Regions from separate parts of the Gottfriedia sp. ABJ_BB2_2 genome, predicted to be linked through region 1. Evidence: riboswitches for the same ligand, from Rfam matches in the RefSeq annotation. Region 1 holds a riboswitch; each other region holds the start of a gene.
The links. Region 1 has a riboswitch for S-adenosylmethionine ahead of mtnW (2,3-diketo-5-methylthiopentyl-1-phosphate enolase). Riboswitches for the same ligand answer to the same signal wherever they lie in the genome.
Positions count from the first base shown of each region.

Region 2: linked by a shared signal. The riboswitch ahead of metK (methionine adenosyltransferase) and the one ahead of mtnW (2,3-diketo-5-methylthiopentyl-1-phosphate enolase) in region 1 are both predicted to bind S-adenosylmethionine.
Region 3: linked by a shared signal. The riboswitch ahead of ACX6U0_RS17220 (methionine ABC transporter ATP-binding protein) and the one ahead of mtnW (2,3-diketo-5-methylthiopentyl-1-phosphate enolase) in region 1 are both predicted to bind S-adenosylmethionine.

Region 1 covers NZ_JBVFKR010000001.1:622,605-626,894, reverse strand. The annotation lists gene ACX6U0_RS03325 (methylthioribulose 1-phosphate dehydratase) at 1-216, opposite strand, end outside; gene ACX6U0_RS03320 (2-hydroxy-3-keto-5-methylthiopentenyl-1-phosphate phosphatase) at 213-866, opposite strand; gene mtnW (2,3-diketo-5-methylthiopentyl-1-phosphate enolase) at 871-2,091, opposite strand; SAM riboswitch class I at 2,158-2,263, opposite strand; gene ACX6U0_RS03310 (aminotransferase class I/II-fold pyridoxal phosphate-dependent enzyme) at 2,328-3,509, opposite strand; gene ACX6U0_RS03305 (carbon-nitrogen family hydrolase) at 3,646-4,290, shown strand, end outside.
Region 2 covers NZ_JBVFKR010000006.1:30,488-34,777, forward strand. The annotation lists gene pckA (phosphoenolpyruvate carboxykinase (ATP)) at 155-1,741, opposite strand; SAM riboswitch class I at 2,063-2,175, shown strand; gene metK (methionine adenosyltransferase) at 2,384-3,580, shown strand; gene ACX6U0_RS14265 (cysteine hydrolase family protein) at 3,807-4,290, shown strand, end outside.
Region 3 covers NZ_JBVFKR010000009.1:73,529-77,818, reverse strand. The annotation lists gene ACX6U0_RS17230 (MetQ/NlpA family ABC transporter substrate-binding protein) at 1-373, opposite strand, end outside; gene ACX6U0_RS17225 (methionine ABC transporter permease) at 399-1,067, opposite strand; gene ACX6U0_RS17220 (methionine ABC transporter ATP-binding protein) at 1,069-2,082, opposite strand; SAM riboswitch class I at 2,219-2,329, opposite strand; gene ACX6U0_RS17215 (hypothetical protein) at 2,393-2,755, opposite strand; gene ACX6U0_RS17210 (thioredoxin family protein) at 3,196-3,519, opposite strand; gene ACX6U0_RS17205 (toprim domain-containing protein) at 3,534-3,884, opposite strand; gene gcvH (glycine cleavage system protein GcvH) at 4,096-4,290, opposite strand, start outside.

The DNA.
Region 1 (4,290 bases):
TTCATCCCAAATGGATTGATCAAATTCGTTTACAAGTAAAAAGTCATCATCCGTATGTTTGGTTTTATCTTTACCACTTGTCGTAACTAAGAAATTTAATGGAGCATCATTTACTTTAATTGATAAATTGCCACTCGTACCTAAAAACCAATCTCTTTTTGCTAGAGTTTGTTTTATGTCGCGAATTTCATCGTAACGTTTGAAAAATTCCTTCAAACTAAAACCTCCTTGTTTAACGCCCTTTGAATATCATGAAAATTTGTAAACGGAATATAAGGTAGACTTAATTCCTTACATTTTTCAATTAAGAAGTCTCTTGCAAAAATTAAGTTCGCCTTTTTAGCAATTTGTAAATCGGTAATAGAATCACCTATAACAATAATGAAATCATCCGAACTACTAAACTTTCTCATAACTGAAGGCTTACACATACCACAATCATTTGAACAATGTTCATCACAAGAATGGTCCCAATGAATGATTACATTTTCGCTCGAAAAATCAGTTCGATTACATAACACATCAGAAGAGGGGAGGAAGTCTTCTAAAATTGGATGGACAAAAAAGTCTAGACCCCCACTAACAACTTTTAAATCATAGTCGTTTTGTTTTACAAATTGGATAAAATCTTGAAAACCCTCTCTAATCTTAGTGCTTTGTATAACAAACCTCGTCATTTCATCTTTTTTTGATGAAGGAATGGTAGAAAACATTTTTTCTACACCTTCACGAATCGAAATTTTTCCACTTAAAACATCTGATGTTAAGACTTTTGCTGATGGTGAAGCGAATTTTTTGATTAAAGTTACGATGTTATCGCCTTCTGTAATGGTTCCATCAAAGTCACAAAATATTTTTATTGCCATTCTTTTACCCCCATAGTTGCAAAGCCTTTTGAAGTGATGTGTCTTTAAGTGCATATTCATTTAAATTAATGCCAGAAAGTGTTGCCGTAATGGCTTCTCTAAATGCATTTCCTCCGCCAATCGGACCATCTGGGTGTCCATGAATTCCACCACCAGCATTAATAACTTGGTCAATTCCAAAATCTTGAATTAATTTAGGAACTAAGCCTGGATGAATACCAGCGGATGGAACCGGGAAGGTTTCTTTTAAACCATTTTGTATTGTCAGATTTTCTGCGATCTTTAAAGCAGTTTCTTTTTGTAAAGCAACAGACCCATATGGAGAAGGGAATAAGCTAAAGTCTGCTCCAGCAACACGTAATAATTTCCCTAATAATAAACCGGCATCAATTCCGTAAATAGGGGAAGCACTGAATGCTCCCGATACAGCAGGATGTGCCATGATTGGTACTTGAATTGATGGATCCTCTGCTAAACTTTGTAATACATCAATGCCATAAGAAAAAACATTTAATAAAAATACATCAGCGCCAGCTTCTGCAGCTTGTTTTGCTTTTTCTTTTAATTCGTATGTACGACCAGTTAAATTGACTGCGTATAAGGTTTTATGACCAGTTTTTTCATACACTTGCTGTAAGATTTTTTTTCCTTGCGTAACTCGTTCAGTTAACGAAGTCACTGTATCAAATAATATTTCGTCGTCTTTAATTAGATCTACTCCACCAAGTGCTTGTTTTTTTAATTCCTCTGAGATGTATTGAATATCTCTACCAATCACTGATTTGAAAATACTCATCAATAGCGGACGATCATACACATTAACTTTTTCTCTAATGCCGCTAATCCCAAACTTTGGTCCAGGAAATTGCTTTAAAACATCATCAGTAAAATTCAAGTCAACTAATTTAATTTCACCATCAAGTGATAATTTTCCAAAAACAGTTGTTAAAATTGCTGGAATATCCAATGAAAAATTTAAACTAGGATAATAGATTTCTATTAAGCCTTTCGCTGGTCTGTGACCAAAGTATTCGGCGATATTGTCCTCACATTCGACTTCACGAATTGAAAGTACTTTCCCTTTATGTTTTTGTAATTGAATTTGATCATTTTGAGGCAAAGATGTCCAAGAGCCAACTGTTAAGCCAAGTGCAATGGACTCTGCTTTTTTTTCTAAATGATGATTTTTATCATAAACCTGGTAAGTTGCAATTACACCACTCATTTCATGACCTCCTTGATAATTTGTGAATAAAAACAAAAAACCTCTCACAAGGAGAGGTATACCTACACCTTATCTGTCAGCAAAATGCTGCGAGAATTAGCACCGTGCTATATAATATAGCCGGTTGCCGGGTTTCATCGGGCTCGGTCCCTCCACCTACTCTGAATAAGTTTATATTTAATTTTGAATTTTTAACATAATCGCATTATTTCACGAACAATTGGAATTGTCAAACATTAAATGTTTAAAAATATTTCGAGATTTTTTAAACGTGAAATGGCTTCTTCTAATCTACTAGTGTCAGTTAACAGACCAACTCTTACATATCCCTCACCAAAATCACCGAAACCATTACCTGGTGCAACAGCAATATGAGCCTTTTCAAGTAATAAATCTGCAAATTCAGTTGAAGTAAATCCATTTGGTACTTTAAGCCAAGCAAAAAATGAACCAGCTGGGGCAGTTACATTCCATCCGATTTCTCGGCAGCCATTGATTAAAACATTTCTTCTTTCTTCGTAAAGGGATAATAATTCTTTAACACTTTCCTGTGATTCAGTTAATGCAGCAGCAGCTGCTTCTTGAATTGCTGGAAATAAACTAACGTAAAGATGGTCTTGTAATAAATTAATCGCTGAAACCACTTCCTTATTTCCAACGGCAAAACCGACTCGCCAACCTGCCATATTATAGGTTTTAGAAAGAGTATAAATCTCGATGCCACATTCTTTTGATCCTGGTGTTTGTAGGAAACTGATTGGTTTTTTACCATCGAAACCAAAAGCGCCATATGCGAAATCATGACAAACTGTTATTTGATTATTTTTTGCTAATTGAACCGTTTCTTCAAAAAAATCTGAAGTAGCAACTGCACCAGTAGGGTTATTAGGGTAATTAATAAATAATATTTTACTAGCGTCTAAAACTTCTTGAGGAATCAGGTTATAGTCTGGTAAAAAATGATTTTCCTCAATCAACGGTAAAGTATAAGCTACTGTTTTTGAAAGTGCAATACCTGATAAATAGTCTGGATATCCAGGGTCAGGAACTAAAATTGTATCGCCTTCATCACATAAACAAAGTGGCAACTCAACTAATCCTGCTTTTCCACCAAATAAAATGGCTACTTCTTCCTCAGGGTCAAGATCAACATCATACTCACGTTTATAAAAATCAACAATTGCTTGTTTTAAACTGCTAATTCCTCGAAATGGGGAGTATTTATGAGTATTAGGATTTTCTACTGAATTTTGTAGAGCTTTTATAATATGATTTGGTGTTGGTTGGTCTGGGTTACCTTGACCTAGATTAATAACATCATGTCCGTTTTTAATAGACTCATTTACTTTCATAACGAGTGAAGCAAAGAATTGCTTTGGTAGATTTTCTAATAATTTACTAGGTTTCAAGTTCATCACTCCAAAAAAATAGTTCAATGATTTGTATCAATACAAGTTGAAAGTTTCAAATAATGAATATTGCAATAACTTTCACCATCATATATGCTCATTTTAAAAATGTCTATAAAATTTAGAATAGGGTGAATATAAATTGATTAAGATTGCATGTATACAAACAGACATAGTTTTAGGGGATTCTACTACAAATTCCATGAAGATGAAGGGTAAAATTTTAGAGGCTATACATCAACATGCAACTGTAATCGTGTTGCCAGAACTGTGGACGACGGGATACTGTTTAGAAGAAATTACAAAGCATACAGGACAACAGGAATCTATCATTTCTGAACTTCAAACGATTGCTCGAAAGTATCAAGTGACATTCATAGGTGGCTCATTTCCAATTGAGCGTGATCATGGTGTAACAAATACATTAATCGTGATAAACAATCAAGGTGATGTAGTGAAAGAATACGACAAAGTCCATTTGTTTCAGTTGATGAACGAGCACCACTATTTACAGTCTGGTACCGAAAATGGATTGTTCAGCATTGATGGCTTAGATGTTGCTGGTTTTGTTTGTTATGATTTGCGATTTCCAGAATGGATTCAAACACATGCTGTAAATGGCGCAAAGGTTTTGTTTTTTGTAGCTGAGTGGCCTATTCAAAGAATGGAGCATTGGGAAACTTTACTGAAAGCACGTGCAATCGAAAACCAATGCTATGTAGTTGCATGTAATCGAGTAGGCAAAGATTTAGCGAATACTTTTGGTGGAGGCTCGATGGTGATCGATCCT
Region 2 (4,290 bases), on a different contig from region 1:
TCATGAAAGAACCACTTCCTGTGCGCCGAGGAGGCTCAGCTCACGCCCCATGGAAAGCGAGCACCTGGAGCGGAATTCAACACGCTTCAATAACAGATTAAACTTAATCATCACAAAAAAAGGTCTTCGATTAGAAGACCTTTCAATGTTAAAATTATTTTATAGGACCGCCAAGCTCAGCAAGTTGAGCATCAAAGCCTTCGAACTTTTTAAAGTTTTCCTTGAATTTATTTACTAATTCAAGCGCTTTGATTTCGTATGCTGACTTGTCTTCCCAAGTTGTTGATGGAACTAATACTTGATCAGGCACTCCTGGAACGTGTTGAGGAATTGCAAGACCGAAAAATTCATCCTGAGTAGTTTCAACGTAATTTAAATCTCCTTCAAGTGCAGCGTGTACCATTGCTCTTGTATAAGAAAGATTCATACGTTTACCTACTCCATATTCTCCACCAGTCCAGCCAGTGTTTACTAAGAATACATTTACATTATGTTTTTCGATTTTTTCACCAAGCATTTTCGCGTATTCTACAGCTGGAAGCGGTAAAAACGGTGAACCGAAACAAGTTGAGAAAGTTACTTGTGGTGATGTAACCCCACGTTCTGTACCAGCTAATTTACTAGTAAATCCACTTAAGAAATGGTACATAGCTTGTTCTTTCGTTAATTTACTGATTGGAGGTAATACTCCGAAAGCATCAGCAGTTAAAAAGATAATTGTATGTGGGTGTCCAGCAACACTTGGCTCAACAATATTTTGAATTGCTTGCATTGGGTATGCTGCACGTGTATTTTCTGTTAATGATGTATCGTCATAATCTGCTAAACGTCCGTCAGGATTTACGACTACGTTTTCTAGAACTGTACCAAATTTAATCGCTGAGAAAATTTGTGGCTCTTTTTCAAATGTTAAATTAATACATTTTGCATAGCATCCACCTTCGATATTGAAAACACCATTGTCTGACCAACCATGCTCATCATCACCGATTAATTTACGGTCTGCGTCTGCTGATAATGTTGTTTTACCAGTACCAGAAAGCCCGAAGAATAATGCAACATCACCTTCATTACCAACATTAGCTGAGCAATGCATAGGTAATACATTTTTTTGTGGTAATAGGAAGTTCATAATTGAGAAAATTGATTTTTTCATTTCTCCCGCATATTCAGTACCACCGATTAGAATAATACGTTTTTCAAATGAAATAATAACGAATGCTTCTGAGTTTGTACCATCAACAACTGGATCAGCTTTAAATGTTGGAGCAGAAACAATCGTAAATTCAGTTTGATGTGTAAGTAATTCTTCTTCAGTAGGGCGGATAAATAACTGGTGTGCAAATAAATTATGCCATGCAAATTCATTAATAACTTGGATTGGTAAACGATATCCAGTATCTGCACCAGCAAATCCTTTAAACTGGAATAATTCGTTTCTATCTTTTAAGTAAGTAAGTACTTTACTATATAATTTTTCAAATACATCTGAAGAGATTGGCTGATTTACTTTTCCCCAATCAATTAAGTTTTCTACAGATGCTTCATTAACAATAAATTTATCTTTTGGTGAACGGCCAGTATATTTTCCCGTTGATACACTAACTGCTCCCGTTGACGTTAGAATACCTTCTTGTCTTGTTAGAACTTTTTCAACTAGCTCAGAAACGCTAAGTTGGTTATACATGTGATTACTTGAAAGTAATTCATTCAATTCAATATTTACATCAACTGTCTTCATATACTAATACCATCCTTTAAATATAATTTGTCTGCCATGTAGGTATCTCGTTAAATAGTATAACACATTTATTTTAATAGTGTATACTATTAGTTGGAAAAATGTGTAACGAAATTATTAAAAATTTTAAAATGAGTAAAACAGTATACTTAAAGGAGTAAATTAGCCTGTATGAAAGATATTATTAGGTATTTCCCATTTAATAGGAATGAATGTAAAGCATGTGCTGATTTTTTATAGATGTTGAAATGTGTCTAAAGAATGATGAAAATTGTTGACAAGAAAGTTAATTTTTAATATGATACTTTTCATACGGATACTCTCTTATCCCGAGTAGGTGGAGGGATACAGGCCCTACGAAGCCCAGCAACCTCACTTTAAGTGAAAGGTGCTGAACCTGATGCAAGGCAATTTATTGTCTTGGACGATAAGAGCGAAAGGCAAATAACTAAACCTTTCCTCAAGCAATATGGATAAGAGGAAGGCTTTTTTTTTGCTCAAAACTTAAATACAGATGGCAATTTCGTAATTTACACTGAGTTATCTTTATCTTAAATGGGAAACATAAGATATAGGAAAACATTTTTCTAATCTTATGTTGAGAAAAAAGAGATCCGTCAATTCAATTTAGGAGGGGACTCAATGTCACAACGTCGTTTATTTACTTCAGAATCAGTTACAGAAGGACATCCAGATAAAATCTGTGACCAAATTTCAGATTCAATTCTTGATGCAATTTTAGCTAATGATCCAAATGCTCGTGTAGCAGCGGAAACTTCAGTTACAACAGGTTTAGTACTTGTTGCAGGTGAAATCACAACTTCTACTTATGTAGATATCCCAAAAATTGTTCGCGAAACAATCCGTGAAATCGGTTATGACCGAGCTAAATACGGATTTGATGCAGATACATGTGCAGTATTAACTTCTATCGATGAGCAATCAGCTGATATTGCTTTAGGTGTAGACCAAGCATTAGAAGCACGTGAAGGAAGCATGTCAGATGAAGAAATCGAAGCAATCGGAGCTGGAGACCAAGGTTTAATGTTCGGTTTTGCTGTAAACGAAACACCTGAATTAATGCCACTTCCAATTTCTTTATCTCATAAAATCGCACGTCGTCTAACTGAAGTAAGAAAGAACGAAACAGTTTCATACTTACGTCCAGATGGAAAAACTCAAGTAACAGTTGAGTATGATGAAAACAACAAACCAGTTCGTATTGATGCAATTGTTGTATCAACACAACATGGTCCAGAAGCAACTCAAGAACAAATCGAAAATGATATTAAAGAACTTGTTATTAAACCAGTTGTACCAGCTGAGTTAATCGATGAAAATACAAAATTCTTTATCAACCCAACAGGCCGTTTCGTAATCGGTGGACCTCAAGGGGATGCAGGATTAACAGGTCGTAAAATCATCGTTGATACTTACGGTGGATATGCTCGTCACGGTGGTGGAGCATTCTCTGGTAAAGATGCAACGAAGGTTGACCGTTCTGCTGCTTATGCTGCACGTTACGTTGCGAAAAACATCGTAGCTGCTGGATTAGCTGATAAAGCTGAAGTTCAATTAGCATACGCAATTGGTGTTGCGAAACCAGTATCTATTGCAATTGATACTTTTGGTACAGGTAAAGTTTCAGAAGAAAAACTTGTAGAAGTTATTCGCAATAACTTTGACTTACGTCCAGCAGGAATTATCAAAATGCTTGACCTTCGTCGTCCAATTTACAAACAAACTGCTGCTTATGGTCACTTCGGCCGTACAGATATCGACCTTCCTTGGGAACGTACTGATAAAGCAGAAGCTTTAAAAACTGAAGCTGGTCTTTAATGTTTAAAAGAGACTGTATACAGCATTAGCTGTTACAGTCTCTTTTTTATTTTGGGATTATTTTATCGAATAAATGCTTATTGTCATTTATCTTTTTTAAATTTTTCTTTCAAAAAGTATGATTATGTAAGATGATATGATTGTGTATTATTTTCAGCACTAACGTGATAAAAATGAAGGACGGAGGTGAATGTAATAAGGGGAATGTACTCCTTATTATTGTAAAATGAATGATCGAACAGCATTATTAGTCGTGGATGTTCAAAATGCAATGTTTACTTACCCTGATTTTAAGTTACATAATGAAGAAAAAGTACTAGATAACATTACTAGTTTGGTTGAAAAAGCAAGAGAAGCAAAAATGCCGATTGTTTATATTCAGCATACCGAGGACGACTCTGAATATAAAGAAGGTTTATCTACTTGGGAAATCCATCCGAGAATTGAACCACGTTCAACTGATATCGTTGTCCAAAAAAGAACTTGTGATTCTTTTTACGAGACGAGTCTACAGGAAGAGCTGAATAAACTACAAATCGAAAACTTAGTCATCATCGGAATGCAAACTGAGTTTTGCATTGATACAACTGTAAGAAGTGCCTTTAGTAAAGGCTACAACAATACATTAGTTAAAGACGCACATAGTACTTTTGATAATGGAAATCTAGAAGCTTCTCAAATAATTAACCATCATAATGGTATTCTCGGTG
Region 3 (4,290 bases), on a different contig from region 1:
TATATTTTTGAGAGTAAACACCGATTGGCTCGATATGAATACCACCAGCATTTTCAAATTTATATCCATTTTCTTTCATTTGTGATTCTAAGTAAGGAATGTGTTGGAAATAGTTAGCATCTAATTCTTTAGATTCTAAAGCTTTATTCGGTAACACATAGTCTTGGAATTTTACGATTTTTAAATCAATTCCTTCTTTTTTCAGTAAAGGCTTTGCTTCTTCTAAGATTACTGCGTGAGGTACGTTTGATGCACCTACTACTAATTCTTTATTTCCTTTTCCACCAGCTTCGTTTTCTCCATTACCACATGCAGCTAATGATAAAGCTAATACGCCTGCTCCTAATAAACCTGTAATCTTTTTGAAATTCATGTTCTTTTTCCTCCCTAAATTTGAATTAAGCTCTTTTATCTATTTTTGTTGTTATTAAATCTCCAATAAATTGAAGTATAAATACAATGATTAAGATGATGACTGTTGCCACTAACGTTACTTCATTATTTGACCTTTGGTAACCTTCCATAAATGCTAAGTTACCAAGTCCTCCGCCACCTACAACCCCTGCCATTGCTGTATAACCAACGATTGCAATTGTTGTAACAGTTAAGCCTGAGATAATAGCAGGCAATGCTTCTGGAATAAGGACTTTTAATATAATTGTGAAAGTACTTGCTCCCATTGCTCTTGCTGCTTCGATTACACCTTTATCAATTTCACGTAAACCAATTTCAACCATTCTTGCATAAAATGGTGCAGCTCCGACAATAAGAGCAGGTAATGCAGCTTTCGCACCAAGCATTGAATCAAGGATAAATATTGTAAACGGAATTAATAAAATGATTAAAATAATAAACGGTATTGATCTGAATATATTTACAAATCCAGCTAAAATCATGTTGATTACTTTGTTTTCTAAAAGCTGGTCTTTACTTGTTAAAAATAATAGCAACCCGATAATTAAGCCTAAAATAAAAGTAGCTAATGCTGCGATTACTGTCATAAATAAAGTTTCTTGTGTTGCTAAGATCATTGTTTCCCAATCTACATTCGGAAAAAGTTGTGTCATGTTACGCTACCTCCACTTCAACTTGCTTTGATTCTAAGTAAGAAATTGCCTCTTTGATGTTATTTAAATCTCCTACAAGTTGAATAGTCAGTGTTCCGTAAGACCCTTCAGCCGTTTGAACAATTTTTCCTTGCAAAATATTGATTTCAATATCAAAGTGCTTTACTACTTCAGATATATGGGGTTGATTAGCCTGTCCATTTTTAAATGTAAGCCTGTAAGTTTTATCATTCCCATTGCTTTCTATAATTACTTGATGATTAAATTCTTCGTCTGTTCCTCTAATCTGTTTTACGAATTTCTTTGTAATTTCTTGTTGTGGATGAGTGAACACATCTACTACATGTCCTTCTTCAACGACTCTTCCATTTTCCATTACTGCTACTCGCTGACAAACCTTTTGAATAACATGCATTTCATGTGTAATCATAACGATTGTAATTCCTAGTTGCTTATTAATACTTGTTAATAGTGAAAGTATTGAGTCAGTTGTTTCAGGATCTAAAGCAGAAGTAGCTTCATCACATAATAAAACATCTGGATTATTTGCTAATGCTCTTGCAATCCCAACACGCTGCTTTTGACCTCCACTTAGTTCCGAAGGGTATGCATTTTCTCTTCCTTCAAGGCCCACAAGCTTAATTAATTCCTTCGCACGTTCAACGCGTTCCTTTTTTGAAACCTTTGCAATTTCAAGTGGGAAAAGTATATTGTCTAAAACTGTTCTAGACCATAATAAGTTAAAGTGCTGGAATATCATCCCGATTTTCTGTCTTGATTTTCTAAGCTCTGCTGATGAACACTTTGTAATTGATTTCCCATTGACGATTACTTCACCATCTGTTGGAATTTCAAGTCCGTTTAGCATTCGTAATAACGTACTTTTCCCAGCACCGCTATATCCGATCATGCCAAAGATTTCTCCTGCTTCAATTGTTAATGAAACATCCTTTACCGCGGTAACAGTGCCCTTTTTGCTCCTATATATCTTACTTACATTATTTATTTGAATCATTCATGATTTCTCCTCTCAAACATTCTAACAACTCTCTTTTCAATTTTTTGTAAGAACTTACTTTTTTAGTCTTTAAAAACAAAAAAACCTTTCTACTCGCATGAGCAGAAAGGTTTAACATAAAAAGTAAGCCTTTCTCTCATCTCTCAAAGCAATTGCTTTGCAGGAATTAGCACCATTTCAATGACTAGCATTGACGGTTGCTGGGTTTCACAGGGCTCAGTCCCTCCACCTCTCTCGATAAGAGTTAACGTATCAAATATTCGGTTGTTTAATGTAATTTTCATTCTACAAACTTAGACATAAGTTGTCAACAATTTTCTAAAAGTTTTTTCTCATTCTCCACACTCGTATATTGAAAGATTGTTTCAATGAGTAATAATAATCGATAATTCCCCTCATAAGAAGCGTCATTTAATTTTAATAAAAGACCTAAACGTTCTCTTCCTAAATTTAACGATTTCCAACCATCTTTTGTTAAATTTATTCTTAACTGTGGAATAGCCCGATCTAATATTTCAATAAATGGAGCTTTTTTGCTGAATTTGATATATGACTTCTCATTAAGACAATTTAATTCGATAATTCGATCTTCTATCGGTAAAATAATTTGTAAATATTCTTTTTTTACAAATAAATTTCTAGCTTGTCCAACCCACTCCTTAATTTCCATATCGTATACACCTCTTCCGAATTCTTTAAAACTATTTTCTCATAGATAGGTGTTATGTTCTTTATTTTTCGCTCGACAATTACCATGGGTAAATGCATTTTATTCTACAACTTTCACCTTATTTCCCAAGAAATATGTCAGAAGTTGGGTACATTCAGAAACTTTAAGAATGCGTAAGGTTATTACAACTCCAGGTTGCTCCCTTTCCGTGGGGTGTGAGCTGAGCCTCCTCGGCTTCGCCTGTGGGGTCTCAGCTTTCCCACATTTCCCACAGGAGTCTCGCACCTTCCGTTGTAATAACCTTTTGTCAGTTTTAATTCAAATTTAAAAGCAACATTCTATCAGTAAAAAAAACTTAAAAACAAAAAAATGACAACTAATAACTTGTAAATTAGTTGTCACTTTTTATTACCAAGAGGTCTTCTCAACCCTCTCAATATTCATCGTTTAATATATAGATTATATTTTTTTAATAAGTCATGTAAGTACGGAACAGATTGGAAAGCGTATATCTTTTGCTTGATTTCTCCTTTGTCGAAGATAAGTAAACAAGGTACACTTTCAATTTTCCAGTGCTGAGCTTCTTGTGTTAGATCATTAATATTTTGCTTGGATAATGGTAAGTTAGGCAGTATTTCATTTGTGATTTCTAACATTTTTGATGCTACTTGGCAAGTACCACACATAGCGGTATATATATATAAAATTGTTGTTTCTTTTGATTCTATACGTTGCATTAATTCATTCTTTGTCCACTGGTGCATATCAATATTCCTCTTTATATTGTTCTTAAATAGTCTGTAAAAACAGAAATGTCTGCTCCTAATAATACACTTGCTAAATGTTGGCTTGGGGCTGTTGCAACTTCACGATAACTTCTGTCAATATACAAATGCTCCGCTTGAGGAAATTCTCTTTTTAATAATCTTCGCAGTTTTTCTCCAGCCTCATCAGCATCAACTAGCACATAGATTTCTCTAAAATCTAACATTTCCGCTAGTTCATCTAATTTAGTTGTCCCTACAGTTCCATTTGTACAAATGATATCTACAGGTTCTTTTATTATAGACTGTATTTTTCTTTTATCAGTAGTACCTTCGACAATGATTACTTTTCTTTGTTCTTCAATATTCACTGGGCATCACCTAATGTAAAGGACTCTAAAGCTTAATTCATTTATATAGTATATTCTATTTTCGTTTGTTGTTTCCTTTTTTTCATGAAAGGAATATTAACTACCCCAAAAACAAGACAAAAAATAACATAAAAAAGTATTTTGTATTTATCAGTATACACATAAATTAAGAAAAGCGCCCATAATTGGACGCTCTTAAAGATAATTAATCTTGATTAATCATTTCTTCATATTTTTCAGCAGACATTAACTCTTCATATTCTGAAGTGTTAGAAGCCTCAACAACTACCATCCAAGCTTTTTCGTATGGTGATTCGTTTACGAATTCTGGATTATCATCTAGGTCTGAGTTTACTTCAACAACTTTCCCACTAATAGGAGCATAAAGTTCAGAAACTGT